Terriglobus albidus: one gene and its partner. The main gene of each other region encodes a partner of the protein of the gene in region 2 in a complex. Links are inferred from orthologs where the notes say so. Each region holds a gene or a part of one and is shown on either strand. Other genes may lie near its edges. The genes, in order: dnaN and dnaX.

What was found.
Region 1: the proteins of dnaX (region 2) and dnaN are in contact, whole or in part, in a cryo-EM structure (PDB 8GIZ), measured with the Escherichia coli proteins. The link is inferred for Terriglobus albidus from one-to-one orthologs.

Annotation. Positions count from the first base shown.
Region 1 is NZ_CP042806.1:640,764-655,130, reverse strand. Bases 10,028-12,934 are described here. They hold dnaN (DNA polymerase III subunit beta), read right to left. Parts: upstream 12,117-12,934; coding sequence 10,938-12,116; downstream 10,028-10,937. Other genes in these bases: FTW19_RS02680 (glutathione peroxidase), read right to left, coding at 12,662-12,934; FTW19_RS02690 (hypothetical protein), read left to right, coding at 10,231-10,680; FTW19_RS26240 (hypothetical protein), read right to left, coding at 10,028-10,138. Also shown: dnaB (replicative DNA helicase), read left to right, coding at 55-1,437; FTW19_RS02725 (glycosyltransferase 87 family protein), read right to left, coding at 1,640-2,911; FTW19_RS02720 (hypothetical protein), read right to left, coding at 3,083-3,838; FTW19_RS02715 (VOC family protein), read left to right, coding at 4,013-4,390; FTW19_RS02710 (helix-turn-helix transcriptional regulator), read left to right, coding at 4,421-5,119; alr (alanine racemase), read left to right, coding at 5,177-6,346; FTW19_RS02700 (alpha/beta hydrolase family protein), read left to right, coding at 6,486-7,652; glyA (serine hydroxymethyltransferase), read left to right, coding at 8,510-9,784; more of FTW19_RS26240, read right to left, coding at 10,004-10,027; more of FTW19_RS02680, read right to left, coding at 12,935-13,210; FTW19_RS02675 (hypothetical protein), read left to right, coding at 13,763-14,367. UniProt on the Escherichia coli protein: Confers DNA tethering and processivity to DNA polymerases and other proteins. Acts as a clamp, forming a ring around DNA (a reaction catalyzed by the clamp-loading complex) which diffuses in an ATP-independent manner freely and bidirectionally along dsDNA.
Region 2 is NZ_CP042806.1:2,854,328-2,868,713, forward strand. Bases 5,505-8,430 are described here. They hold dnaX (DNA polymerase III subunit gamma/tau), read right to left. Parts: upstream 8,062-8,430; coding sequence 5,947-8,061; downstream 5,505-5,946. Other genes in these bases: recR (recombination mediator RecR), read right to left, coding at 5,505-5,574; FTW19_RS11360 (YbaB/EbfC family nucleoid-associated protein), read right to left, coding at 5,579-5,911; FTW19_RS11370 (SET domain-containing protein), read right to left, coding at 8,156-8,430. Outside these bases: eno (phosphopyruvate hydratase), read left to right, coding at 1-1,171; gpmI (2,3-bisphosphoglycerate-independent phosphoglycerate mutase), read left to right, coding at 1,307-2,914; FTW19_RS11345 (hypothetical protein), read left to right, coding at 3,092-4,015; FTW19_RS11350 (hypothetical protein), read left to right, coding at 4,073-4,978; more of recR, read right to left, coding at 4,975-5,504; more of FTW19_RS11370, read right to left, coding at 8,431-8,617; FTW19_RS11375 (tetratricopeptide repeat protein), read left to right, coding at 8,726-9,493; FTW19_RS11380 (hypothetical protein), read right to left, coding at 9,496-9,903; FTW19_RS11385 (hypothetical protein), read left to right, coding at 10,012-11,223; FTW19_RS11390 (YqaA family protein), read right to left, coding at 11,240-11,848; FTW19_RS11395 (menaquinone biosynthetic enzyme MqnA/MqnD family protein), read right to left, coding at 11,942-12,790; DNA-processing protein DprA, read left to right, coding at 12,905-14,077; topA (type I DNA topoisomerase), read left to right, coding at 14,239-14,386. UniProt on the Escherichia coli protein: Part of the beta sliding clamp loading complex, which hydrolyzes ATP to load the beta clamp onto primed DNA to form the DNA replication pre-initiation complex.

The DNA of each region.
Region 1 (14,367 bases), 2.2 Mb from region 2 along the record:
GTGCAAGGATGACGATACCGTCAGTGACGGAATGGGCCTATTCTTTAAGCAGCAATGGCCTCTTATCTTCAGATCCTTGAGCAGCAAGGCGCACCGGCTGCGCTCCACGCCGAAAATACGATCCTTGGCGCTATGCTCACGGATGGGCTGGCAATCACCGATGCCACCGCCCGGCTGAAGATCGACGACTTCTCGCTGGACTCGCATCGCCGCATCTACGGCGCGATGCTGGAGATGATCGAGGCAGGGCACGCCATCGACATCGTCACCGTCTCCGACAATCTGGCCCGCAAGAAGGAGCTGGAGGGGATCGGCGGTCTTCCTTATCTCTCGTTCCTGACCGAGGGCATTCCCCGGAATCCGAACATTGAAGACTACGTTCGGATCGTCAAAGACAAGAGCCTGCTGCGCCAGTTGATGAGCGTGTGCAACGACGGCCTGCTGGCGTCGGCCGACCAGTCCGAGCTCGCCATCGATGTACTGTCACGCGTGGAAGGCCGCATTCTGGAGATCGCCGAGGGCGCCATCCAGAAGAGCTTCTCTTCGATCGGTGAGATCGTCGCCGAGAGCTTCGGCACCATCGATGCGCTGTACGAGCAGGGCCGCGAGATAACCGGTCTGCGCACGCACTATGCCGAGTTCGACCGCATGACCAGCGGCCTGCAGCACTCGGAACTCACGATCATCGCCGCCCGCCCTTCGATGGGTAAGACAGCGTGGGCCATCAACATCGCGCAGAACTCGGCGGTGCGCGACGCCAAGGTGGTTGCGGTCTTTTCGCTGGAAATGAGCAAGGAGTCACTGCTTCGCCGTATGTTGGCCAGCGAAGCTCTGGTCAACTCGAAGAAGATTCAGACCGGCTTCCTTCCGCGTGAAGATAAGCAAAAGCTGGTCAGCGCATTGGATCGGCTGATGTCGTCGAAGCTTTATGTGGACGATACTCCTGGTATCACCCTCGCCGAGATGCGTGCGAAGGCGCGCCGGCTGAAGCAGCAGGAAGGCGCTTTGGATCTCATCGTGATCGACTACCTGCAGCTTATGACCGGCTCCGCCGGACCGGGCAAGAAGGGCTTCGAGAGCCGTACGCAGGAGGTCTCTTCGATCTCGCGTGGCCTCAAAGCCCTTGCAAAAGAAATGAAGGTTCCGGTCATCGCACTCTCGCAGCTCTCGCGTGCCAGCGAACAGCGTGGCGGCGAGAAGAAGCCGATGCTGAGCGATCTGCGCGAGTCAGGATCGATCGAACAGGACGCCGACGTCGTCTGCTTCATTCACCGCGAAGAGTACTACGACCGCGAGAACGAAGACCTGAAGGGCAAGGCCGAGATCATCATCGCCAAGCAGCGTAACGGCCCGACTGGCAGTGTGCATATGGCTTACCTGAGCGATTACACGCGCTTCGAGAATCTGGAAACCGCCCACTCCGGAGCGGAGTATTAGGGCGTCTCCATATAGCTTGGAGTGGCCCAAGACTGGGTGCCCCACATACGCGAAGCTTATGTGGGAGTATCGAGCGCAAGCTCGATCCATACCTTTCCAGCTGTTTACGGAATCATAATGAGAAATACGATTCGCGCGGAGCGCGAATGCCCACATAAGCTTCGCGTATGTGGGGCACCCGGTGTCGTGGCTCCTTTTGTTATTACGCTGCGATCAGCTCTTTGCTTAGCTGTTCTGGACGTAGCGGCGTGTGTTGGTAAGCGCTCTGCGTTTCAGGGTGCAGCAGATGCCACGAACCAACGGCAAACAGCACCGCGATCAGCGAGCCGGCAATCGGCTTCCAGAAGACGTAGTCGACATGCGCGAAGCCGTTGATCATCAGGAAGAAGAACGACATCTCGCGCACCGCGCGCCACAGCGTACTGCCGCGGGAGAAGAAGCGCCACGCCACCAGCGCCATGGGAATCGAAAGCGGAGCGATGTCGTACTCCTTGATACGCGGGTTTATCAGGACAACGCCGAGCATCAGCACCGGGATCCACTGCTGCAGCGAGAACTCGCCTGCGAAGTAGCGGCGTGCGAGAACGATCAGGGTCGCAAGTACAGCCGCCGCATAGAGCAGATAGAAGATCGTCGTAAGCGGTGAATAAGGAATGTGGAGGGCATAGAGGGCATTGCCCAGAAGACCTGCGGGGCTTACGCCGAAGTCGTGATTGAAACTGAACTGCAACTCCACGGCTTGAAGATAGTTATGAAAGAGCGAGGGCCACAGCAGCGGCTGTACTGCGAATAACCCCAGCCCGGCGACAGCCGCGATCGCAGCGTTGCGCCACTGCCTTGCTGCGGAGAGCGCAGGAATCACCAGCAGGCTTAGCAGCGGAGCCTTGACACACGAAGCCGCAAGCACCACCGCATAGAACGGAAGCCATTGCCGATACTTCCATCCCAGCACGGCCGAAGCGAGCACAAGGCCGTAGAGCATGAACGCCAGGTTGCCGCTGAAGAAGACATCGCCCTGCAGCAGGCCAGGGAAGAACGCCGCTGCGGGAGCAACCAGCAATATGAAGACACGCTCGCTCTTCTCAGCCGCCTGCGACATTGCCCACACACCGAGCATGATGCACAGGATGTAGAACGCCCAGTAGGCATGCACCGCAGTGGAATGCGAAACCGCAGTCAAGATGCGGACCAGCGGCAGCGTAATCGGCGAGTAAACGTAGGTGTACGGCGGCATCGCAGTGGGATCGTGCTGCCCCGACATCAACTCCGCGTGATAGATGCGCTGTGCGGCAACGCCATCGGCATAAGGATCGTGCCCGGCGGCGAGTGACCGTACAGCATTGGCATAGACATGGAGATCCCACCCGGCTGCAGGATGTTCTGCCGCAATCAGCGTGGGAAGGCTGGCAAAGGCGCCCAGCCAGAAAAGAAACGAAAGAAGCGTATACCGGTCCAGCGAAGACTTTTTCATCATTACGCCCTGCCAGCCTCACTTCGGCCACGGACACGAAGACGGCTGTTTTCCAATCTGCAAAGGTGTTGAAGCCACAGGCATGGTGTATGGCCTGCGGCTTCCGAAGCTGCCAATCTGGCGAGCCCTCTGCAGTAGAGCTCGCTATTACTGACGAGCCTTGTGGGCGGGTGATTACACGCCTGTGGATTCCATCTCTTTTGCGAGTACTGCAAGAGCAGGAGCCAGAAGATGCTCATAGCCGCTATCGATGGGGAGATCTTTCCGTTCCTGAATCCAGTTCCAGACCTGAGGCTGCAGAAGCCACTGTCTTAACTCAAGCGCCTGCTCAGATGCGGACTCCCAGAAACCAGCGGAGAGCGTGTTTCCATCGGCAAACTCTTCCCCGTACAGCGTGACGAAGTGAAGAAGGTTCTTCGTCGCATCCACAGTAGCCGCCTCGCTCCAGAGAAGCAGATATGGAGAAATCGCAACGCCGGTTTGTGCAATAGAAGAGAGTAGCGTCTCGATCTCAGGGAACCCGGGAAGGGCGTGATGGACCGGATAAGTCTGGATGGCAAGCTTCCAAAGCTGCTCCATGAAGCTACGCACAGCATCTATTTCCGCGGGCGGCCATGAGAGAAAATTCGCATATCTCAGCTTGCCAAAGAGGACCTCGGGGTTGTACCGATACTCTTCCGTCGCAATCCCCTGCAGTAGACGTGGCAGGAAGTATTTGAAGTCCTGAACCCCGCCCTGCGTTGTCATCGCGCTAAAGGAATAGTCCGCGAGTGAAGCAAACTCTATGGAGGCGATATCCCGGTGCAGCAGCGCGCCAATTGCCTCAGCCTTGGTGCAACCGCAAGGACAGAACTCCATCGCCGATAGGCGGCCTACCACAGCGAAGACCTTGTAGAGCCGGTCGATAGCGCCTTGTAGTTCGTGTGTCATTGCCGCGCGGATTCTGTCCACTTCTGTTTTACAAGATCAACACTTCGTTGGCTTATATGGATGCGCCGGTGACGCTGTAGGCTCCCACCACAAATTCCTGAAAACCTACTGACAGGATGCTGTCAGTAGGACGTCAGTACGCTGCTTCTTGTAAACGACAAGGAGACCGAGCGTATGAGTGAACGACCGCAGTCCGCTGCCACCTGGTTTGAGATTCCCACCCTTTCCATAGAACGTGCACAGGCCTTTTATGAGCAGGTGCTGGAGATGAACATGCAATCGTTCCCCGATGAGAACCCGATGGTGGTCTTTCCCAAGGATCCTGCCGGCACTGGCGGTGCGCTGGTGCAGCGCGAGTTCCAGAAGCCGTGTGAGTCCGGCACAGTCGTCTATCTGAGCTGCAAGGGCGACCTTGCTCCGGTGTTGGAGCGGGTGAAGGCCAAGGGCGGCTCCATCCTGATTCCGAAGACCGAGATCACCGGCGGCTTCGGCTTCTTTGCCTGCATCCGCGATACCGAGGGCAACACCGTCGGTCTGCACTCCACTGAGTAGTTACGCGCACAACGGGATACCATTGCTGCCATGCGCCGTGCCGACCGGCTCTTCCGTATCGTTCAAGTCCTTCGCGCCGGGCGTCTGCTGACGGCCCGCGATCTCGCCCGCAAGCTGGAGGTAAGCGAACGCACTGTCTATCGTGACGTGCGCGACCTTCAGCTCTCAGGCATGCCGATTCTCGGCGAGGCAGGCGTGGGTTACACGCTGCGCCGCGACATGGATCTTCCTCCGCTGATGTTCAATGCCAACGAATTAAGCGCGCTTGTTCTGGGAGCCCGGCTGGTAAAGGCCTGGGGTGGCGATGAGGCCGTCGCCGGAGCGGCCGATGCTCTGCGCAAGATCGAAGCCGTGCTTCCGCCTGAGATGCGGCAGCAGATCGACTCCGTGATGATGTACGCACCGGGCTACCGGCTGCAGAAGACCGTGCGCACGCTGATCGACCGCATCCACACGGCATGCGTGGAGCAACGCATCATCCGCTTCGACTACTGCCGGGAAGACGGGCAGTGGAGCCACAACCGCCGTGCGCGTCCGCTGGCGCTCTACTTCTGGGGCGGCGCCTGGACCGCCGCCACCTGGTGCGAGCTGCGCAACGACTTCCGGCTCTTCCGCCTGGACCGCATGGAGAAGTTCGAGCTTCTGGATGAGCCCTTCACCCTGAAGAAAGGGCAGCGTCTGGAAGACTATCTGCGCCAATTCGAGAAGCCGAAAAACGCAAATGGGTAGCCGCCGAGGTTCCTCATTCCGGAGATTCCACCGCAACCGCTTCTAGCATAGAAGTAGATGCGCGCTGTTGAACCCAATCACGTACGGCCCGTGTGGGCCGAGATCTCGGCCACACGGCTGGCCACCAACTACCGTCACACTCGCGCAGCCGCGGGGATGGAACTGCTCGCCGTCGTCAAGGCAGACGCCTACGGCCACGGCGCCGAACTGTGCGCCCCGGTTCTTGCCGGCTCCGGAGCCGCATGGCTGGGCGTGACCTCGGTGGAAGAGGGTGTGCGCGTGAAGGCGTCGCTGGGCATGTTGCCCAGCTTCCTGCAGCCACGCATTCTGGTGATGTGCGGCGTGTGGAACGGCGAGGCCGCCGTAGCCGTCGAACATCGCCTTACACCGGTGATCTGGGAGGAGTACCAGCTTCGCCTGCTGGAAGACGCTGCCCGCGCGCGTAGCCTGGCGCCAAAGAGCTTTCCGGTTCACGTCGAAGTCGATACCGGCATGGCGCGCCAGGGCGTTGCCGATCTGGCAGCGTTCGCCGCGCTGATTGCCGAAGACTCTCCCCTGCGAATTGAGAGTGCGATGACGCATCTGGGCTCAACCGAAGAGGCCGGCTCTCCATTGAACCGTGAACAGATGGACCGCTTTGCCACGCAGGTAAAGGCAAGCGGCCTGCGCCTGGAGTGGGTGCACGCGGGAAATACCTCCGGTGTCGACGCCGGGAAGATTCTCGCCGGAATCAAAGAGATTGCCGCAGCCTGCGGTGCACAGCCGATGACGCGCACCGGCCTTGCACTCTATGGCTACGCCCTGGAGCTGACCGGAGCCGCACCGCACATACGGCAAACGCTGCAACCGGTAATGGCCTGGAAGACCCGCATCATCGGCCTGCGCGAAGTTCCCGCAGGAGCGACCGTGGGCTACAGCGCCACCTTCACCGCGCCGGCGCCGATGCGGCTTGCGCTGATCCCGGTCGGATATGCGGATGGACTGCGACGCGAGCTCTCCAATCGTGGACGCGTGCTGCTGCAGGAGACACATGCTCCGATTGTCGGGCGCGTCTCCATGGACCTGACCGTGATTGACGTCACGCACATTCCCGGCGCCGTCATCGGCGACGAAGTCACTCTGATCGGCGATGGTGTTCCAGTCGAAGAGCAAGCCACCATCGCAGGCACGATTCCGTACGAGATTCTGTGCGGCATCAGTGAGCGAGTAACGAGGATTTTGGTGTGACAGCAGATTGAATAATGGAAGGATTGAATAATTGAATGATGAGTTCTCACCGGCGTGTGTCGAAGCAGCCGGTGCACGGGCATTATTCAATTGTTCAATTCTCCAATCATTCAATTCTTGCCCGGTAAACTAGAGAAGAATGTTTAAAAAGCTGTACTCAGACTGGATGTACGCGTGGGAGACGCGGCTCACCACGGCAGACACCAACCGCATTGTACGTCCGCTCGAATGGGGCTTTGACTGGCTGGCCGAGTGGGGAACACATGTGGAGGAAGACCCGCTTGGATCGATGAAGGCTATCAACGGCCACATCGTCGCCAACGCCGAGGAGTTCTTCAGCTATCAGACGCCGACCGACTTTCGTCTGGAAAAGCGGCACCCGCAGCTCTTTCCCACGAACGTGCGCCCGGAGACGCTGGCGAAGGACGCGCTGTGGAAGGCGAATGCCGAAGAGGGTCTGATCGAAGAGGCCGAGTTCCTGCGCTTTACCTCCGCGGTACGCACCAAGTATCCGGAGAACGACCAGGTAAACGCACGCTGGTATCCAGCGCCGAAGCATCAGGATCCCAAACGACCGAAGCAGGCCATCATCGTCATGCCGCAGTGGAATGCCGATGCCTTCAGCCACAACGTTCTCTGCGATCTATTCAACAAGTTCGGCGTCTCTGCGCTGCGGCTCTCAAAGCCGTATCACGACATCCGCAGACCGGCAGAGCTGGAACGCTCGGACTATGCCGTAAGCTCGAACATCGGCCGCACCATCGAGGCGGTACGGCAGGCCGTCGTCGATGTGCGGAGCTGCATCGACTGGCTGCAGTCACAGGGATACACGCACTTTGGCGTGCTGGGAACGAGCCTGGGGTCGGAGTATGCATTTCTCTCCGCCGCCTTCGATGAGCGGTTGAAGGTTTGCGCCTTCAATCACGCGTCGACCAGCTTTGGCGACGTGGTGTGGCAGGGTCAGAGCACACGTCACGTGCGCGCGGCGTTTGAAGAAGCCGGCATGTCGCGAGAGGATGTGCGGGCCTGCTTTGAGGCGATTAGCCCGAAGAACTACATGGAGCAGTTTGCGCGCGTGAAAGACCGGCAGACGCTGGTCGTGTATGCGACCTACGATCTGACATTTCCTCTGGAGTTTTCACTGGAGGTACTGCGAAGCTTTGAACAGCGTGGAATTCCGCACACGCCCAAAGTGTTGCCTTGCGGACACTACGTGGTGGGTGAGAAGCCATACGCGTGGCTGGACGGCTGGTATCTCGGCACGTTCGTCTATCGAGCGTTCAAGCGCCTGCGTACAGCGGGTTAAGAGCATTTTTCCTGTTACTGGGTATCCCGGAAGGGGCCGTGCGGCGGCGTTTTCATTGAGGAAAACGCCCATAGATGCACAAGCCCCGCACTACACCTACAGGAAAATGCTCTAGCCCCGGGAAGCGAATTGTTCAGGCAGTCTTTTTGGTGTGGCGGTGCGCCCTGCCGAAGTGCGCGGCAAAGAGGCAAGGGAGCACAACTACAGCAACCAAACTGCAACCTAAGATAAGGTCCATCATATTGGTCAACGTATCCATCGGCGGCCATCCCCCGTTGCTTTAGGGCAGCGGACATTTTTTGTGATGCATTCTTCTTCGACCGCGTCTACCTTGGTGTCCGAAAACGATACATAGTATGGCGCCAACACCATACTGACGCAACATAGGGCTAGAAGGAAATCATGCATTCAGAATGACCCTCGAAACTTGGATTCGGTTCCTCTTTTGGGAGGATCGCGCGCTTCAGAATCGGGCGGTATCGCCTGTGCGGGGGAGCGCGATGCGACTTTGGTAGCAGTTAAAGGCGGCCCTGAAGGGCAGATTCTAGTTGCTGGTGGCTGGGGGTACCCCCCTTACATTCGCGCCCCTAGCCACGGCACTGGGTGCCCCGGGTCCCAAGGGGACCTGGGCCCGGCCTTTACTATCTGAGCCTCAGATCTCGGAGTCAGATGAGTTCATTCCTACTCACGACGAAAGACGGTCGCGCGTAGCGCGATGCCCCAGATCCCCGAGGGACACCACCCCAACGAACAAGTTCGTCGGGGACCCCGGGCCTGGGGGCACCCGGTGCATGGGCTAGGCCAACCTAGGACAGCGGTCTGAGCCAGGGGTTTGGCTGCGCGGCTAGAATATTCCTATGCCGATCGACTTCAACGCATCTCTCGCCGCCTCTGACCCCGAAATCGCAACGATGGTCGAAAAGGAGGTCATCCGCCAGCACGAAGGGTTGGAGATGATCGCCAGTGAGAACTTCGTCTCGCGCGCTGTGCTGGAGGCCGCAGGAACGGTCTTCACCAACAAGTATGCCGAGGGATATCCGGCGAAGCGCTACTACGGCGGGTGCGAGTTTGCTGACGTCGTCGAGAATCTTGCCCGTGACCGCGCCAAGCAAATCTTCGGCGCCGACCACGCCAATGTGCAGCCGCACTCCGGCTCGCAGGCCAATGCCTCGGCTTACATGACCATCCTGCAGCCCGGAGACACCATCCTGGGCCTGGACCTGGCGCACGGCGGCCACCTCACTCACGGCCACAAGCTGAACTTCTCCGGCAAGCTGTATCGCGTGGTCGGCTATCAGGTGCGGAAAGACACGGAGGTTCTCGACTACGACGAGCTCGAAGCAACAGCCCTGCGTGAGAAGCCGAAGGTCATCGTCGGCGGTGGATCGGCATATCCTCGCATCTTCGACTTTGCCCGCATGCGCGCCATCGCCGATAAGGTCGGCGCCTACCTCATGGTCGACATGGCTCACTTCGCCGGCCTGGTAGCCGGCGGCGTACATCCTTCACCGGTGCCGCACGCACACTTCGTTACCACCACCACCCACAAGACGCTGCGCGGACCGCGCGGCGGCATGGTGCTGTGCACGCAGGAGTTCGCACAGGGCCTGGACCGCTCTGTCTTCCCGGGCCAGCAGGGCGGACCGCTGGTGCACATCCTCGCGGCAAAGGCTGTTGCCTTCAAGGAAGCACTGCAGCCTGAGTTCAAGCTCTATGCTGCGCAGATCGTTGCCAATGCCAAAGCGCTGGCTGAGGCGCTGCAGGGCGAGGGCTTCCGCATCATCTCCGGCGGCACCGATACGCACCTCATGCTGGTGGATGTCTTTGCCAAGGGCATCCTGGGCAGCGAAGCCGAGAATGCTCTGGGTGAGGCCGGCATCACGGTGAACAAGAACGCGATTCCGTACGACACCAACCCTCCGTTGAAGCCCTCCGGCATCCGCGTGGGCACTCCGGCACTGACGACCCGGGGCATGAAGGAAGACGACATGCGCATCATTGCCAAGTGGATCGCCGAAGCTCTCGAGCACCGCAACGACGCGGACAAGCTGGCAAAGATCAAAGGCCAGGTTGGCGAGCTGGCAGAGAAGTATCCGCTGTACGGGTTCTTACGCGAGCAGGCGCTCGCGTAAGAACCGTTGAATGGTGGAATTGTTGAATGGTTGAATAGTTTCTTGCTTGTTCAGAGAGGGTGGGTTTCGCTTATGCGAGGCTCGCCCTTTTTGCGTTTAAAGGACGTCCAGGGAAGCGGAGCCGCGTGAACTCGCGACGAGCCCACCATTCAACTATTCAACCAAGTCCCCACACACGAGCCCTCATGGACACCACGACTCGCTCGTGCTGCCAAAGACCTAGTAGGTCTCGACCAGTTCTTCTTCGCGGATGGGTTCCGCGGAGTTGCTGTCTTCGAGGGCGGCGAGGACGTTGGCGTCGAACCAGGCGTCGTGCGCTTCCACCACAGCAGCAAATACGGATTGTGGATTCATTACCATGCTGGCAGCTTAGCCAAGCTCGGACCTGGCTGGAAGTATCGTTCCGGATGCCCCGTTGACTCTCTTGGTGCGACAATCACAGCGGAATGCTTGCTTTTTTTGTCCTGGTTTCCGTCCTGCTGCTGGTAGCACTGATGCTGCCCAAGCTTCAAATGGGCGGCGGACGGCGCGGCCAGATGCTGCGGTACGCACAGCAGACCGGCGGGGACTTTCCCGATGACGAGATACCTCAGGACTTTCCCTTCTCCATGACCGATGATCTGAACTGGGGCCAGGGCCGCCACTGTATCTTCTGGCGGCACGGCCATAGCTACGTCATCGTGATGGATGCCGAGATCGGTTTCGGACGCGAGAGGCATCCGCTGACATTGATGGCAGCCCGGCATGACGCTGCTACCGGTGTGATCTGGTCAATACCGCGAGGGATCGAGATGCGCGCCGAGGATGGATGGGTGGTGCTGCTGGAAAGGCAACGGAAGCTGCTGAGTACGGAGCGGATTGAAGAGTTGAGGAGCCTGTTTTTGTCTGGTTGCTAGCTGGATGAAGGCACGGAGGGTGCCCCACATACGCGAAGCTTATGTGGGAGTATCGAGCGAAGCTCGATCCCGTCTTTGACGGGTCGGAAAGCAGATCCCTACGGGATGACAAAACAAAAAAGCGGTTCGCGCCAAGCGCGAATGCCCACATCTGCTTCGCAGATATGGGGCACCCAGTCTGTGCTGGATCAAGAAACGACAAGGCCCGGCATTCTGCCGGGCCTTCGCGCGAAGCGCGCTCCGCCTGAACGCCAGTCTCAGATGCGCATGGGCATGAGGATGTAGCGGTACTTGGAGTCTTCGCCGCTTTCTTCGGGGCGCATCTGGCCGGCGGACTGGGCGTCCTTGAATTCGAGGCGGACCTCGCCGGTGTTGCCGATGGCCTTGAGAAAGTCCAGCAGATAAGCGGAGTTGAAGCCGACGACCAGCGGATCGTAGCTGTAGGGGGTCTCGATGGTATCTTCCGACTCGCCGGAGTCGGTGGACGAGGAGGAGATCTTCAGCTCGTTCTGCTCCATGCGGATCTTGATGGCTCCGGAGCGCTCGTCGGCGAACTGGGCGACGCGCTGGATGGCTCCCATCAGGTCTTCGCTGCGGACGATAACGAACTTGTTGTTATCGCGCGGCAGAACGGCCTCGTAGTTGGGGAACTGGCCGGTCAGTTTGCGGCTGGTCAGCACGCGTCCGCCGATGCGGAAGTAGAGGGTCTGCTCGTCGTCGGCGAACTCGAGGGTGTCGTCTTCGGTGTTCGCTAGCAGCGAGGACAACTCGCCCAGGCACTTGCGCGGGATGAGGGTCTTCTTCTCGCCGGAGACGCCGGAGATGGTCTCGCCGAAGCGCTCGATGTGAGCCAGGCGGTGACCGTCGGTGGCGACCATGGCCATGGACTCGGACTTGAGAACCAGCAGAGCGCCGTTGAGGGTGTAGCGCGACTCCTCGTTGGAGATGGCGAAGATGGTCTTGGAGATCATGCTGCGCAGGGCAGCGACGTTGACCTTCAGGGCGCCGGTCTCGGGAAACTCGGGAACGGTGGGGAAGTTGGCGCGGGCCATGCCCACCATCTTGGTGTTGGAGCGGCCGGCACGGATCTGCACCCAGTGGTTATCCATCAGCTTGATGCTGATCTCGCCCTCGGGCAGCAGCTTGATGTAGTCATACAGCTTGCGCGCGGGGATGGTGCACGCGCCGGGCTTCTTCACCTTGGCGGTGGTGGAGGTGCGCAGGGACTGATCGAGATCGGTGGCGGTGATGGTCAGGCGGTCGTCGTCAGCCTCGAAGAGGAAGTTCGACAGAATGGGGATCGTCGTCTTACGTTCCACCACCGACTGTGCGGCCGTCAGCTCACGCAGCAGATCGCCGCGGGAGATAGAGATTTCGAGATTGCCGGAGGGAGCCGCGGATGCTGCAGCTTGAAGCGGGGTTGCGGTGGTCGTCATGGCAGAAGTGTCTCCCGATGGTGAAACCTTGACGTGCGTTTGGCAACACTGTACCAGTTCGTCAACACACGTGGAACAGCTTGATTGTAGCGAGGATTGCAGAAAGAAAGCAGTTGTGCAAAAAGGGAGTAAATGTTGAATGGTTGGATAGTCGAATGGTTGAATCGTGGCCGGCAGCTTGGAAACGCCAACTGACCGTATTCTGCCAGTTTTGGGCTTGTCCCCACACGGGTTGCCATAGCTCGGAGCGCGGAAGGACCGGGGTCCCCGGCTATCGCGCTATGCGCGATAGTTTTTTGTTTGTCATCCCGTAGGGATCTGCTTTTAAAGGTTTTACTTAGGCAAGGAACATCGGTAAAAAAGCAGATTTCTCCGCTTCGCTGCGAAATGACAAATCAAAAAGAGTGCCATGGCTTGGAACGCTGAAGGACCGGGACTCCCGGCGAACTTGTTCGCTGGGGTGGAGATGCGTTCTAGATCAGCCTGCGCAACGCCCCAGGTATCCGGGCGAAACAAGGCCTGAAGAGCCGCTCTATAAGACCCAGCTATTTCTCCAACTCCGCCTCAATCGCGGCGATCAGGGTCGGGTCGTCGGGCGTGGTATCCGGGGCAAACCGGGCTACCGGCTCTCCGGTACGACTGATGAGGAACTTTTCGAAGTTCCAGAGCAGCTCCGGCGGCTGATTGGGCTCAGTACCGTAGTTGCGCAGGTCGCCCGCAAAGTCGAACCCGGTGGTCGAAATGGCCTGCGGCAGAGCGCTCGTAAGTTCCTGATAGAGCGGGTGTTTCCCCGGTCCGGTCACACCGATCTTGGCGAACATGGGGAAGCTGACGTCGTAGGTCAGTGAGCAGAACTTGGCAATCTCCTGGTTCGTGCCGGGCTCCTGACCTCCGAAGTCGTTGGCGGGGAAGCCGAGGACCACCAGGCCGCGATCGTGAAAACGCTCATACAGTGATTCCAGCCCGGAGTACTGCGGCGTCAAGCCGCATTTGGAGGCGACGTTGACGATCAGCAGCACCTTGCCGACGTACTCGGCGAGGGTGGTGGGCTGGTTGGTGATGGTCTCCAGCGGGATGGTCTGCAGGTTTGCCATGTGATTTGGATGCTCTGGGGAGGGGCTAGAAGTTGCAAGTTAAAAGTTGAACGTGCCCAGTTGCCAGTTGAGGGCTCGTAGTCCGGACCCGACGGATTACAAGTACTCAGCGGCAAAGATGACGACCGGGTGCCCCACATACGCGAAGCTTATGTGGGAGATCGAGCGCCAGCTCGATCCATCTTTTGTTTCGCAGCTTGCACCTCAAACGAACGAAGCTCGTCTGGACCACGCCGCGCGTATATAGGGCACCCAGCCCCCGGCGCCGGTTCCCTGACACGCATGGCGACAGACACGAAGCATTGAAGACCTAGCTAGAAGGTAAAAGTCTGGTTTTCTTCGTCTTCCTCTTCTTTGGTAAGCGGAGGAATGGATCGCCACTTCGCGATCAGACGACCGATCAGGCGACGAATGAATTTCAACATGGAGTGAATCCTTGCAACTTTTGACGAGATTGCCGCAGCCGGGGAGGACAAGGAAACCGGATAACGGTGTTTGAGGAACCACCACACGCTGCTCTTCGTAACCTTCCGTACGGAGGAGACCGTCGCCTTGAAGAGAGTCCTGATCGTCACAACCCTGGCAACGCTCTGCGGAATCGCTACGGCACAAACTCCGCCGCCTGAGCGAACCGTCACCGGCAACGTCGTCGTCTCGCAGCACGACCCGGCGGTGCACATCGCGCTGCCGAAACAGGCGATCTATCTCGGCGCGGAGCACTTCGTGCTGTATGGCGTGGCGGATTGCGAGATCCATCTCTTCGTGGAGGCCGATGCGCAGCGGGTGGTGAAGCGGCTGTACTGGATCCAGTTCGAGGGATATCTACCAAGCACTCCCAACGCAACCTACGGCTACAAATTCGAACGCACGCTGGAGCTGGGCGGCATGAAGTTCGACGTAAGACCACGCTTCGGCCCTTCACAGCCGGCAAAAGAGGGCAGCGACGCCGCCAAGGTGCAGGCCATGCTGCACGCCCACGGATACACCGAACCCGCAGGCATGATGAACGTCCGCCTGGTCCACCTGACCGACGCCACCAAACGGCGCGAGCTGATGGTGATCTACGCCGAGGATCTGAAGGAGACCGGATTTACCGCGGAAGAATTGATGCCGAGTGGACGCGGAAATGCGCAATGGCTGGAGATTGAAAAGGAATT
Region 2 (14,386 bases):
ATCTACCGGTGAACACGAGGCTGTTGAACTGCGTGACGGCGACAAAGAGGTTTACCTCGGTAAGGGCGTGCTGCAGGCCGTCGAGAATGTCGAGAGCATCCTCGCTCCGGAGCTGGCCGGCATGGACGCCAGCAACCAGCGCCTGATCGACGCGACCATGATTGCCATCGATGGCACCGAGAACAAGAGTAAGCTGGGCGCTAACGCCATCCTGGCCGTCTCGATGGCCACCGCGCGCGCCGCCGCCGCGCAGCTCAAACTGCCGCTGTATCGCTACCTCGGCGGCGTGAATGCCTGCATTCTGCCCACACCGATGATGAACATCCTCAACGGCGGCGCACACGCCGACAATACTGTGGATTTCCAGGAGTTCATGGTTATGCCGGTCGGCGCGGAGAGCTTCTCTGACGCACTGCGCTGGGGCACTGAGGTCTTCCACACGCTGAAGGGCGTGCTCAAGAAGAAGGGCCTGAACACCGCTGTTGGTGACGAGGGCGGCTTCGCTCCTTCGCTGAAGTCAAACGTTGAAGCCATCGAGGTGATCCTTGAGGCCATCGAACTGGCCGGATACAAGGCCGGTGAGCAGATCGCCATCGCACTCGATCCTGCCTCGTCTGAGTTCTACAACAAGGAGACGGGTAAGTATGTCTTCAAGAAAAGCGACAAGCGCGAGCTGAGCAGCGAAGAGATGGCGTCGTTCTGGGAGAGCTGGTGCCGTCAGTACCCGATCGTCTCCATCGAAGACGGTCTGGCGGAAGATGACTGGGCCGGTTGGAAGCTGCTGACCGATAAGATCGGTAACTTCGTGCAGCTCGTCGGTGACGATCTCTTCGTCACGAACTCCCGCCGTCTGCAGCAGGGCATCGAGCAGGGCGTAGCCAACTCAATCCTGATCAAGGTGAACCAGATCGGTACGGTTTCGGAGACGCTGGAAGCTATCGCTCTGGGCCGCCGCTACGGATACACCTCGATCATCTCGCACCGTTCGGGCGAGACCGAAGACACCTTCATCGCCGACCTGGCGGTAGCTACCGGTGCAGGACAGATCAAGACCGGTTCGGCCAGCCGCACGGATCGTATCGCCAAGTACAACCAGCTTCTCCGCATCGAGGAAGAGCTGGGGCCGGGCGCCGAGTTCCTCGGAATTGAATCCATCAACTGCGGTGAGTAGCAGTTGTGAGAAGCCCTCTTCAAACTTCCTTTGTGACGATGGGTGCGCTGCTGCCGGCAGCTGCACCCATTGTTGCAATAGGGGCTGAGCCGCCGGCAGCCGAAGCAGTACACCAACGCGGAAAGTGAACCAGTAATGTCAAAGAACAAGCCGCTCGTCCTGACCATCCTGGATGGATGGGGTATCCGCACCGAGACCAAGGGTAATGCCATCGCTCTTGCCCGCAAGCCGAACTACGACCGTCTGTTGGCGGAGTATCCCAATACGACGATCCGCGCCAGCGATCACTTTGTCGGTCTTCCTGATGGACAGATGGGTAACTCGGAGGTCGGTCACCTGAACATCGGCGCCGGCCGTATCGTGCGCATGGATATCGTCCGCATCGATGAGACAGTCTCGAAAGGCGACTTCTTTACCGATCCCACGCTGGTGAAGGCGATGCAGGCTGCTGCTCATGGGCGGGCGCTGCATCTGATCGGCCTGGTGTCGGACGGCGGTGTGCACTCGCATCAGCGGCATCTCTATGCGCTGCTGAAGATGGCTGCAGAGCAGGGTCTGAAGAAGGTCTATGTGCATGCCTTCATGGACGGTCGCGACACACTGCCGAGCTCCGGGGCAGGCTATCTGGAAGCCCTCTCCCAGAAGTTCCGTGAGTATGGTGTGGGCAAGCTGGCTTCCGTGAGCGGACGTTATTATGCGATGGACCGCGATCTGCGCTGGGAGCGCGAGGCCAAGGCCTTCGATGCCATGGTGAAGGGGCACGCCGAGGGCGGAGCTTATGAGGACGCCATCGCCCGCGTGCGTGAGGGTTACAACAACGGCGTTACTGACGAGTTCATCGTCCCCTTTGTCGTTACTGAGCACGGCAAGCCGGTAGCAACCATTCAAGACGAGGACGCGGTCATCTGCTTCAACTACCGTGCCGACCGCGTTCGCCAGATCATTCGCGTCCTGGCTCGCAACTCGCACCTCTCCAAAGACGACGGACGCGAGTTGCCTAAGTCTGCGGAGCTCGAACTGGAGATTCCACGTCCCGGTGTGCCGAAGAACCTGCACGTGGTGACGATGACGCAGTACGACAAGAACTTCACCCTGCCCATGTATCTGCAGCCGGAGAGCATGGAAAACCTGCTCGCCAATGTGATGGGCAACGCCGAGCTTCGCAACCTGCGTGTGGCCGAGACCGAGAAGTACGCGCATGTCACCTACTTCTTCAACGGCGGTATCGAGAAGCCCTTCGCCGGCGAAGAGCGCGAGCTGGTGCCTTCGAAGAAGGTTGCGACGTATGATCTGGCTCCCGAGATGAGCGCCGAAGGAATCGCCGAAGTTGTCGAGAAGGCAGTCAACGATACGGCCTTCGATGTGATTGTCGTTAACTTCGCGAACGCGGATATGGTGGGCCACTCCGGCAAGATCGAACCTACGGTCAAGGGCGTGGAGACGGTCGATTACTGTCTGGGCCGTCTGTACAAGGCGATCAGAGCCCGTGAAGGCGCCATGATCGTGACGGCCGACCACGGTAACGCCGAGATGCTGATTGACCCGACCACCGGAGGGCCGCACACCGCGCACACCACCAACCCCGTGCCCTTCATCCTGGTGACCGATCAGGGCAAGAAGATCGGCGTGCGCGACGGTGGCTCGCTGCGCGACATCTCTCCGACGATTCTCGGGCTCCTCGGAATCCCGCAGCCCAAGGAGATGACGGGAGGCGACCTGCGGGTGCTTCCTCCAACGAAGTAGAGCGTCGCTGTAAATTCAACCAACCCGTGCGCTGGGTGGCCCATGTCCCCTTAGGGATATGGGCCCGCCTTTACCTTCCCATGCAAAGTTCTCACGGAGTGGGCTTACATCCTGCTTTTAAGAAAAGTACGACCGGTTTTCCCCTGATTGCGTCATAATTTCGTTCGCGAGAGCACCGTGAAACTCCTGTCTCTTCTTCTACTGACGTCTGTTGCAATGGCGCAAACGAGCCCGGAAACCGTCGGTGATGCATTGGCGGCGAACGGTGTGCCTATGGGCTTGATTACACCTGCTGAGCAGACCGCCGGCATGCGCAACGGCCATGTCATAAGCAATGACCATGAGGTCGTGGTCGCCTGGTATGCCGAAGACGGTGAGTTTCTCAAACCACCGCTGTTTCTCACCCGGTATGACCGCCACACAAGGCAGATGGAAAGGGCGGAGCTGACGGGCAGCAGCGCTCTCGGCGCGAAAGGCTTTCGAGAACCGATCGCTCTCAAAGAGCTTCCGGACTTATGCCTGGGAAGCTTGAACTCCATTGAACGGGTTGGCAGTGTGTTGTTGATTGGTACGCATATCAATCCCTCTGCGGCCTGCACCATCGTGCTTGGCCCGCGTCTTAATTTGCGCCACTCCATCTATGGCTGGGTTCTTGGAAGAGATGAGGACGATCTGATTCTTGAGGAATCGATGAGGCACTTTGCCCCGATTCATCCTGGAACTCTTGATGTCTTTCATATTTCCACTGGCGCCATGCAGCGGATTTATCCGCGCAAGGTAGATGCCGCCAGAAAGACTTATCAGGAAGCTCTGAGGAAGGTTATGCCCCCCGAAGCTGGATGCGGGGAGGATAACCAGATCTGTAGCGTTGATGAACTTGATAGCGACATTAGTGCCGTAAAAGTTTTGGGGCGAAACAGGTTTCGCTTCAGCGTAACGCTTTCGCCGGCGGGAATGGGCGAGCGCGCCGAACAGGAGATGCCGCAGCAAACGAACGGTTACGTTGCGACCCGTGTCGCTGGTGTATGGCATTTGCGGGCGGAAGGTGATCGCGAGCAACCTATGACAGTGAAAACAGCTCCTTCGTCTTTGCGGCGATGATTTCCATTGCAAAGCCTTGTGGTGTAAGGCAGCATGAAGCCATCTGGGAGAGCTTCGTTGCGCGTCTTTGCTCTTGGCTGTGTTGTGTTGGTTGCGACCCTTTGTTGTTCAGGACAGCAGAAGATCACTGCGGCCGGGGTGCTTACAGCCAACGGTGTGCCCGACTCTCTGATCCTTCCAGGAGAACGATCGCTGCTTCTAACTAGCGTTTCGACGGAAACGTTCGGGCCGAACCGCTACATCGCATGGTTACCGATAGATAGCGGAGACGCGATAGGCGGGCCTTTGACGGTAGTGCGCTACAACACCACCGATCACCATATCGAGCGCCGGGTATACAAAGACGGGGATGGCGTTCGCGATGCTCGTTATAAGGGGATGCCTGCTGGTCGCGAAGTCTCGGGTATGTGTTTCGAAAACGATCTCGGAGACTGGCGGGAGCAAGGAGGCTGGCTGACCCTTGGTTTTCACGTCAATCCATCGGAAGGCTGCGCCTTTATCTTTGATGACAAGTTTAACTTCCGGTTTGAGATCGATGGATGGATATGGACCGCCGTAGGGCGGTCACTGATTGTTGTAGAGAACCTTCGTCACTTTGCGCCCACACATCCAAACGCGTTGGATGTCTTCTCCCCAGTGACCGGAAAGCTCGAACCGATCTATCCCCGTCCGGACGACCCCGTGCGAAGCGCGTATCAGAAACGACTCAAACCCGTGATGGCTACGCCGCAAGAGTGCGCGGCGAAAAATCTCTCCTGTGATCTGCATTCCATCGATGCAGACATCGACGACATTACCGTCATATCCCCGACGTCGTTTCGCTTCGATATCACTCTGAGTGCCACAGGGATGGGTGGGACGGCGGAAAAAGAGGTTCCCAGTCTGACCACGCGGTATCTGGCAACATCGATCGGCGGATCGTGGAAGGTGAAGCCCATTCGTTTGCCCAGAGGGCACGATTAGAGCTGGCGGCGATTGTCGAGAGCACGGCTCAACGTGATCTCATCGGCGTACTCGATATCACTTCCCGCAGGAACGCCTGTGGCGATGCGAGTGACGGGAAGGTCGGGAGCCAGCCTGTGGATTTCCTGGGCTAAATAGTGGCTTGTCGCCTCACCCTCAACGGTCGGAGAAAGCGCAAGAATAACTTCCTCTATTTCCGATAAGCGATTGAAAAGATTGGCCGTGCGGAGTTGCTCGGGGCCGATGCCATTCACTGGGGAAAGAGTCCCGTGAAGGACGTGGAAAACTCCGTTCCATGTCCGGGTCTTTTCGATCGCGCCAATGTTGGTCGGCTCTTCTACGACGCAGACCAGGCGTTGGTTGCGGGTAGGGCTGGAGCAGATCGCGCAGGGATCGATGTCGGTGATGTTGTTGCAGCGCGAGCACAAGCGAAGGCTCGCCTTGAGCTGAAGAATCGCCTTGGAGAGAGCTTCGGCGTCCGTCGTGCTGGAGCGCAGGATGTGAAAGGCGAGCCGCTGCGCCGACTTCGTACCGATGCCGGGAAGTTTGCGCAGCTCTTCGATCAGCCGCGCCATAGGTTCTGCGAAGCGGGCCATGAGGTTAGGTCAGTCCCGGAATGTTGAGACCGCCAAGGGCCGACTGAACCCCCTGCTTCATGATCTCGTCGGCTTTGCGGCCGGCTTCGTTGATGGCGGCCTTGATCAGATCTTCGAGCAGCTCGATATCGGCAGGCGAGCCCATGCCAGAGGAAAAGGCCGTGGGGTCGATCTTGAGAGAGAGCAGTTCCTTCTTGCCGTTCATGCGGGCCGTAACCATGCCTCCGCCTGAGGTGGCTTCGACCTCGGCCTGGCGGAGCTTCTGTTCCATCTGCTCCTGCATCTGACGGGCCTGGCCCATCATCTCTCTCATCTTCGCGATGTCGGAAAAGTTCATACGTTTGTTGGACGGTCTGTTGATCGGTTGAGGGTCTATTTTTCGCGCAGGTCGATGACGGTTCGAATCTCTGCGTTGAACAGCTTCTGCGCCTGCTGCACGATGGGATGCTCCATGGCAGTTGCTTTGACGGAGCCTGCTGCAGCGGGGCGATCCTTCTTCGCTGCCGCGTTGGCTGCCGAGCCGGCCAGAAGCACCAGCTTCAGGTCTCCAGCGCCCTGCAGTCGCAGGGACGCCTTGATGATCTTCTCCGCCTCCGCGTTGATCAACAACTTCAACATGCCGGCCGAGAGTGTCGTCTGGACGCGCAGCTCGTTGCCTTCGATGATGAAGGTGGACTCATCCATCTGGTCGGCAGCGGAGCTGTGGCCCTTGCTGGCGGAGAGCTCATTGACGATGGCGTTCTGCAGTGCGGCGATGTCGTAGCCTCCTGCCGCCTGGGCTGCGGTTGGGGTTGGCGTTGCGACCGCTGTAGCGACGGGGGCAGGAGCCGGAACCACTACCTCAACTGGAGTTGCAGGCGGAGCCATGACAGGAGCGGGTGGGGGAGCCATCACGGGCTCCGCGATCGGTGTAGCAACCGGCTCGGCGAATACAGCAATGGAGGGCGCTACCGGCTTCGGCACGGCGATAGGGCTCGGTGTCGACGGCGCCTCCACCACTGGCTCAACGAGCGCGACCGGGGCCGCGACTTCTGGCAGGGGCGCCGCGGCTGGAAGCACAGGCTCAGGAGCCAGTGCCAGGTTGCCGGCTGTCTGGTCGATAGGAATAACGTTGTTCAGCGTTGGCCGCGAAGACATTTCTGTCTTGCGTGAGCGGTCTGCCTCGAAGGGAGAGAAGGCGGGTTTCGCCGGAGCGGCTGATGTGGCCGAGGTAGAGCTTCCAGGTTGCCCGCCGGAGGGGCGTGCCGGCGGAGGCGTTGCAGGCCGTACCGGCGGCGCTGCCGCAGCAGGGCGTGAGCTGGCTCCCGTCGGTGCAGGGAGCTGGCTGAGCAGGTCTTCCACCGGCAGCAACCGCTGCAGGTGAACCAGCTTCAACAGGCCGAGCTCCAGATGGAAACGTGGCTCCTGGCGAAAACCGAGATCGTCGAAGGTACGCAGCATCACCTGCAGAAAACGCGTCAACTCTTCTTCGGTGAAGAGCTGGGAGCTGCGGGTGGCGCGCCGGCGCTCATCCTGCGAGATCTGCAGCAGGTCGCTCTGATTGTTCTCTTCGGTCAGGTTTGCGATCTTGGCGACGACGCAGTTGCGCAGGTAGCGCACAAACTGACGGGAGATCTGTGTCGGGGAGTTGCCGGCGTCCAGCAACCGCGCTGCTGTCTGAATCACGACGGCGGACCGATTTGCGCTGACGGCCTCGAGGATCTCTTCAAAGACCGTGTTCGGCACACTGCCCATCAGATCGCGAATCTGAGTAGCGACGAGCTGTGCCTTGCCGTCCACCACCGGGGCGGAGGCGATGGCCTGGTCCATGATGGAGAGCGCGTCGCGCATGGAGCCGTCGCCCGCTTCCGCCAGAAGAGCGAGCGCAGCGTCATCCGCGGCGACATCTTCCTGCTGGGCGATGCCGCGCAGCTCGGCCAGGATGTCGTCATGTCGAACCGCGTGAAAGCTGAAGTGCTGGCAGCGCGAGCGGATAGTCTGCGGAATGTTCTCCGGCTCGGTGGTCGCCATCATGAAGACGATGTGGTCGGGTGGCTCCTCCAGCGTCTTGAGCAGGGCGTTGAAGGCGGCATCGGTGATCTGATGTGCCTCGTCGAGGATGTAGATCTTGTAGCGGTCGCGCGCCGGACGGTAGCGGGCGGCATCGCGCAGCTCGCGAATCTCATCGATGCCGCGGTTAGTAGCGGCGTCGATCTCGATGACGTCTACTGCATTGCCCTGGCGGATTTCGATGCAGGAGTCGCACTTCAGGCAGGGCTCGGCGGTGGGCCGCTCAGCCGAGCCGATGGCATTGCGGCAGTTCAGGGCCGACGCAAGAATGCGGGCGATGGTCGTTTTGCCGATGCCGCGATGGCCCGAAAAGATGTAGCCATGCGCGATGCGCTGCTGCTCCAGAGCATTGATGAGCGTCCGGGTGACGTGATCCTGTCCGGCCACGTCGGCAAAACGGAGAGGGCGATACTTGCGGGCAAGAACCTGATAGGCCATTGTTACTGGCGTTGATTGTATCGCCGGGAGGGGTGTGGAGATGCGGGTACCGGATTAAGGCACATCCTGGAACCGTACCCGCGGCGATGAAAATTCAAGCCCGGCCGGCTTTTGCAGTACGCGCTGCGATGCGTTTGCGCCGGCGAATCTCCTCTTCGCTGAACATCGTGCCGCGGCAGACGTTGGCGCCGCAATAGCAGGGCTGGTCTTCTTCGTCCGAGTCGTAGAGGTTGTACTCGTAGGTTAGTTCTTCGCCTGGGGCGATGTTGCGGATAGCGACAACAAAGACACGTTCATCGATCTCCTGCGTCTCACAGTTAGGGTTGCAGGAGTGATTGATGAACATCGCCGCACCAAAGCCATCGATCACCGTATTGCGATCACCTACGCCGAACAGATAGGTGACGAAACGGTCGGCATAACGTTCGTCGGCGACGTCCTTTGTAATGCGAGGACCATCATATTCAACAATGCGTGCGCCCTTACGGATGGGCGTAGTGGTGTAGCAGCCGGCTGCATGGATGGCACTGGAGCGGATGACGAGTGTCGCTGGCATAGATTGTGTGGGTGTATCCCTGTGGGGAGAGAGTAGCACGGAACGCCTGTGAACAAATGGTATGACGTGGGTTGGCGGCGCCACAGGTCACGGCGTCTAATACGACATATGCGTTGGCTGGTTTTGAGCTCGGTTGTGATGTTGAGTGGCCTCTGCTGGTCGCAACAGCAGCAGCCCGCGAAGTCGTGCCAGGATGCGGCAGGTAAAACCGTGGCCTGCGACGATCCAAAGGCGAAGACAAACGATCCGCAGACGCCGCAGCAGGTAAAGCAGGCATTTCCGTTTCCTGAAGAAGAATCACGGAAGGCAGCTGAAGGAAAAGATACGCCGCAGGAGCCAAAGCCTGAGGCGGATGCGCCTTCTGCTCAGAAGCCGGTAACGCCGGCCGATGTCAAAAAGAGCTTCCCGTTTCCGGGGGAAGATGCAGCCCCCGCAAATGACCCTGCAGGAAATTCCTCCTCTTCGTCCCCCAACTCCTCCTCTTCGTCGTCAAGCGGTAGCAATCCCAGCGATGAGTCGAAGACCGCTGAGGATGAGGACGCCGGTCCGGCGACTCCGACAGGTGTGAAGTTGAAGGATCTGGGCAGCCGGGGCGAGATTACGAAGAAGCAGACCCCCGAACAGCGTTTCGATGAAGACCTGAAGGTGGCCGATTTCTATCGCAAGGACGGAAACATCCAGGGCGCTTACAACCGTTATATCGATGCGCTGGATCAGTTTGCCGACGATCCGGATGCTCACTTCGGCGCTGCCGAGATGGCGCTGAAGCTCGGCAAGAAGGACGAAGCGCGGCAGCACTTCGAGGCCGTGTTGAAGGCCGATGCCGAGCCAAAGACAAAAAAGGCGGCAGAGAAGGCGTTAGCTTCGCTGAAATAGCTTTAGGCCTCGTCGAACTCTTCTTCAATATGCAGGTAGCGGCGCATGTAGCGCAGGGGTTCCTCTGCTGAAGCCATCTCGCGGAGATGGTATTTCCACGCATCCGTGCGTGCGGAACGGCGTGTATAGGGCTTGCGGATGACGGTGCCGATGGTACCGTCCGCCATGCGCCGTTGAAAGCTCTGGGAGGGCACCTGGAAGGTGATGGGTTCGCCGGGCTTCCAGAAGGCGTGCGCGAACTCATGAGAAAAGAGCAGGGCGTAGTAACGGCGCTGCTCACAGAGCGTGGCTATAGCGTCTTCGCCACTGGTCCAGGGCAGGCCAAGGCGGCTAATGTACCACTTCCGGAAGGGAAAGCCATTGGCATGGGCCTTTCCCACAAGCAAAGTCAACAGTTCGTACCGCGTCATAAAGACAGGAGAAGCGTCCAATTACAAATACTGCAGTGACCTTACGCTAGGTTGCCCGAAGCAAGTGGTCAAGACAAAAAGACGTATTTGATGGTGAGATGGAGTCTGATGAAGGTACGAAGCGTTGTAGTGAGTCTAGTGGCGGCGGGGATTCTGACAGCCTCGCAGCCCGTGTGGGCACAGGCACACCATACCAATCCCCTGAACCTGGATCCGATCGTTCGGGAAGGGTTTGAGCGTTTTTACGACTTGGATTACGACGGCGCACTCCAGCGTTTTGACAGGGTGGAGGCGGCGCATCCCGAGGATCCGATGGCCGTGGGGTATCAGCTCCTGGTCACGCTCTATCGCGAACTCTACCGGCAGGACCTGCTGGATACCACCTACTACGCCCACGACAGCTTTATCTTCAATAAACGCGAGACGAATGTCAGTCCTGCGGCGCGCCAGCGGATCGAAGAGTTGACCAACAAAGCCGTTGATCTTGCGGAGCGTCGCCTGAAGATCGATCCAAAGGACAAAGATGCCTTGTTCGCCCGTGGATACGCCAAGGGTATGCATGCGTCATTCGCCACACTCGTGGACCATTCTTTTTCGAAGGCCGCGAAGGAAGGCCTCTCCTCCCGTACAGATTCGGAAGAGGTGCTGAAGATCGACCCTGATTATGTGGACGCGAAGATGGCGATGGGAATTCAACAGTTCGCCGTCGCCAGCCTTCCCAGGCTGGTCCGTATTATGGTCGGAATCTTCGGCGTGGGCGGCAATAAGGAAAAGGGGCTGGTCCTGCTGCGGGACTGCGCTGCGCGCGGAACTGTGACCAGTGTGGAGTCTCGTACGGCGCTCAGCCTGTTTCTACGGCACGATGGACGATACGGGGAAGCCCTGGGGGTAACGCAGACTCTGGTGGCGCAATATCCGCACGATTACCTCTTCCGCCTGGAAGAGGCGAATCTTTTGAAGGACGGCGGTACCGGCATGCGCGCGGTTGATTCCTATCGGGCGGTCATTGCGGATGCGCACAAGAACGGATACTTCATCGAGCCCCGGCTGCATATGGCCTACTATGGCCTGGCGGAAGCGGAACGTGGACAGAACCTGATCCATGACGCTGCCGATCACTACCTCGCCGCGGCTTCGGCTCCAGCCGCAAGCGACTGGGTAAAGAAGCGTGCGCAACTGAATGCGGGCCAGATGCTCGATCTACTGGGTCGACGCGACGATGCAGTGCGTCAGTACCAGTTGGCCTCGGCGCCGATCGGGGACCAGAGTCAGGCTGATGAAGCGCGCAAATACCTGAAAAAGCCTTACAAAGGGAAGTAGATCTGCAGGTCCTTAATTACGCGGAGAGGTGCTGATGCGCCTCTCCGCGTTCTCGTTTTACCAGACGATAGACCCCCCAGGCGCAGGCGACGATCAGCGCTCCCCACAGCACAATCAGCAACGGTGTGGACCACTCGCTGGAGAAGTGCGTCCATCCTCGCAGAATGGATCGGCCATAGCGGTAGCCCAGCCAAGCCGCTGCGCCATGACGTATCAGACGGCTGGTGCCAAAGGCGGCGTAGAACTTTTTGCGAGGAACCTGCAGAACGCCTGCAGCCAGAAGGAATGGCGTCAATGGCGCGGGCGGAGGAAGAATCGCGGGCAGGGCAACTGCAAGAAGTCCATGTTTGGCTGTCCAGCTGGTGATGCGTTTCAGGTAACGCTGTGGGACACGCTTTTCAAGCGTATGCATGCCGCCCACCTTACCCAGGTGGTAGGTCATACTTCCGCCAACCAGAGAGCCTGCTGTCGCCACGATGGTTATCCAGAGCCATGCATGGTGTCTTGCCGCCAGAATGACCAGCAGGATGTCCGTGGCGCCGGGAATGGGCAGTGGAATGAACGATGAGTCCACAACCGCCAGAAGAAAAAGCCCAGCCATGCCCATGCCAGTTACAAGTTGCACTAATCCGCGGCGGGAATGGACGGCCTGGAGCCTCATATCCTGCTAGGACGTAGAGTTGTGTTGCAAAGTTCTTGTTCGGCGGGCGAAAAGTTTTTATTCGACAAATCGTAGTTCCGGAGCCTGCGGAATGGCTCCGGTCGCCGCTGCAAGGTCGAAAAAGTGCTTCATCGCTGCGACACACCGCTCATCGAGGACGTAGTGGATGTTTTCGGTAAGGTAGGTGCGGATGATCTGAGGAGAGACGGCGATGCGTTTCTTCCAATGGGCTACGAGATCTTCGATATGCGCCAGACCAGCGTCGCGGGAAGCGTTCAGGTCATCGATCAGCAGTGCTGCATTGGTCTGCGCCAGGGCCTCCGCGCTCAGAGCCCAGATGGCGGCCACCCAGGGCAGGCCGGTGCGCGTCGTCCATTCTTCGGCGACGTCGTACCAGTAGAGACGCTGGCTGGCGTGCATCTCGATGACCGGATGCGATTCGCTGGCGATGAGCGCAGGGTCGCCAATCAGCAGGGCAGCATCAGCATGCTCAAGCATGGTGTCCACCAGAGGAGCATGCGGCCGGAACTCCGGGTCGGTTCCAAGAAAATGCCGGAAGAGCACCTTTGCATACGCCACGGAGGAACGTGACGAAGTGTCCGCCGCGAGCGTTCGGATCTGATCCAGAGGAACGCGGCTTACGATCTGAATGGAGCGGACGCGGCGCAGCGAGGCGATTGTGCACCCGGGAACGATCAGCAGATCGGGGATGGTTGCAAGCGCTGCAATGGGGATCAGGCCCAGATCTGCTTCGCCCTCGGCCAGCTCATGCGCGCAGTTCGACGGCAGCGTGTAGTGAATGTCGTACCGTTCCGCGAGAGCTTCGCGTTTGGCAGAGTGCTCAAAGTCATAGAGCAGAGGTGCAGGGTTCAGAAAACCGATCGCCGAAATACGTAAACGTCCCACTCTTTCGAGTTTACTCAATCGCTGTCCAGTGGAAGCTCTGTTCTGATTTCGTGTCTTCGGCATGGTGTAAGGTGGCTACAATCATCAACTGCAGTGCAGGAGCCGAGCAGCAAAATGAATGCGTGCACCAACGACGCGCGTCTGGCATGGATGGCGCTTATCCTTTCCCCCGGCATGGGGGCGATTCGCAGCTGGCGTACGATGCAGCGTCTGGGAGACGCCGCCAGCCTGCTGACTCTGCCGCTGACTGAGTTGGAAGGCCTGGGACTGCCCGCCGCGGCGGCACAGTTTGTCGCCGATGGCCGGGCACTCGCGGCTGCGGAGGACGAGGCCCGGAAGGCTGAGGAGGCGGGAGTGGCCTTTCTGACTCCGGAGGATGAGGCCTATCCCGAACGTCTGCGGCAGATTTACGACCCGCCCGCGGTGCTGTGGCTGCGGGGCGACCCGGCAATCCTGAACCTGCCTGGAATCGCGGTGGTCGGTACGCGGCATCCCTCGACCTACGGACAGGGAATGGCGGAGCTGCTGGCGCGTGATCTTGCCGCACGTGGGCTCGTAATCCAGAGCGGTATGGCCCGGGGCATCGATACCGCCGCTCACAAAGGGGCTCTTACTGCGGGTGGAAAGACTGTGGCTGTCTGGGGGACGGGTGTAGATGTGATCTATCCCAAAGAAAACAAGCGGCTTGCAGAAGAGATCCTTCTCAAGGGCGGGGCGATCGTAAGCGAGTTTCCTCTCGGAACCTTTCCCGCGCCACAGAACTTCCCCGTGAGAAACCGGATTATCAGCGGCATGTCCGTCGGGGTGCTGGTGGTGGAGGCCGGAGAGTATTCCGGCACCCGGGTGACAGCCCGTTGCGCTCTGGAACAGGGGCGAGACATCTACGCCGTTCCGGGAAACGTGACCAATAAGAACGCCTGGGGACCGAATACGCTGATCAAGCAGGGAGCCCGGCTAACTGCAACATGGGAAGACATTTGGGAGGATCTGCCAAGCGACGTCCGAGCCCTGCTTACGGCCGGGGATGAATCCTCGCCGGGTGGAACCGCATCTCTATTCCCCGAGAACACAGCCAACGGAGAGGGAAGGCTGGCGGGATTGGGGGAGCAGGAGCGGCAGGTGCTCAGTGCTCTGGCCATGGATAGTGCCGTCCAACTCGATGAGTTGATTGAGAAACTCGAGGGTTCGATGGGGGCGGCCGAGATCTTTGCTGCGCTCTTCGAACTGGAACTTGCAGGGCTGGTGCGGCAGTTACCGGGCAAAAACTACGTCCGCGTGATGGTGTGAACCTTTTCCGGTTTCGTTACGTTTTGTGTTGCAGTCCGTCGAAGCAGCCATGTTCCGCAGTTGACCGCGGGGCCGGGAGGCGTGTTAGGTTCTCCAACAGTATTAAGAGCGAGTAGGCCGCCACCTGCGGCGGCCGGTTTAGAAGCGCAGAAGGAAGACCCATGGCGAAGTCACTGGTGATTGTCGAAAGCCCGGCAAAGGCAAAGACAATCGGAAAATATCTTGGCAACGACTACACGGTGGAGGCCTCAATCGGCCACATCATGGACCTGCCGAAGAACGATATCGGGGTAGAGCTCAAGAAACGTA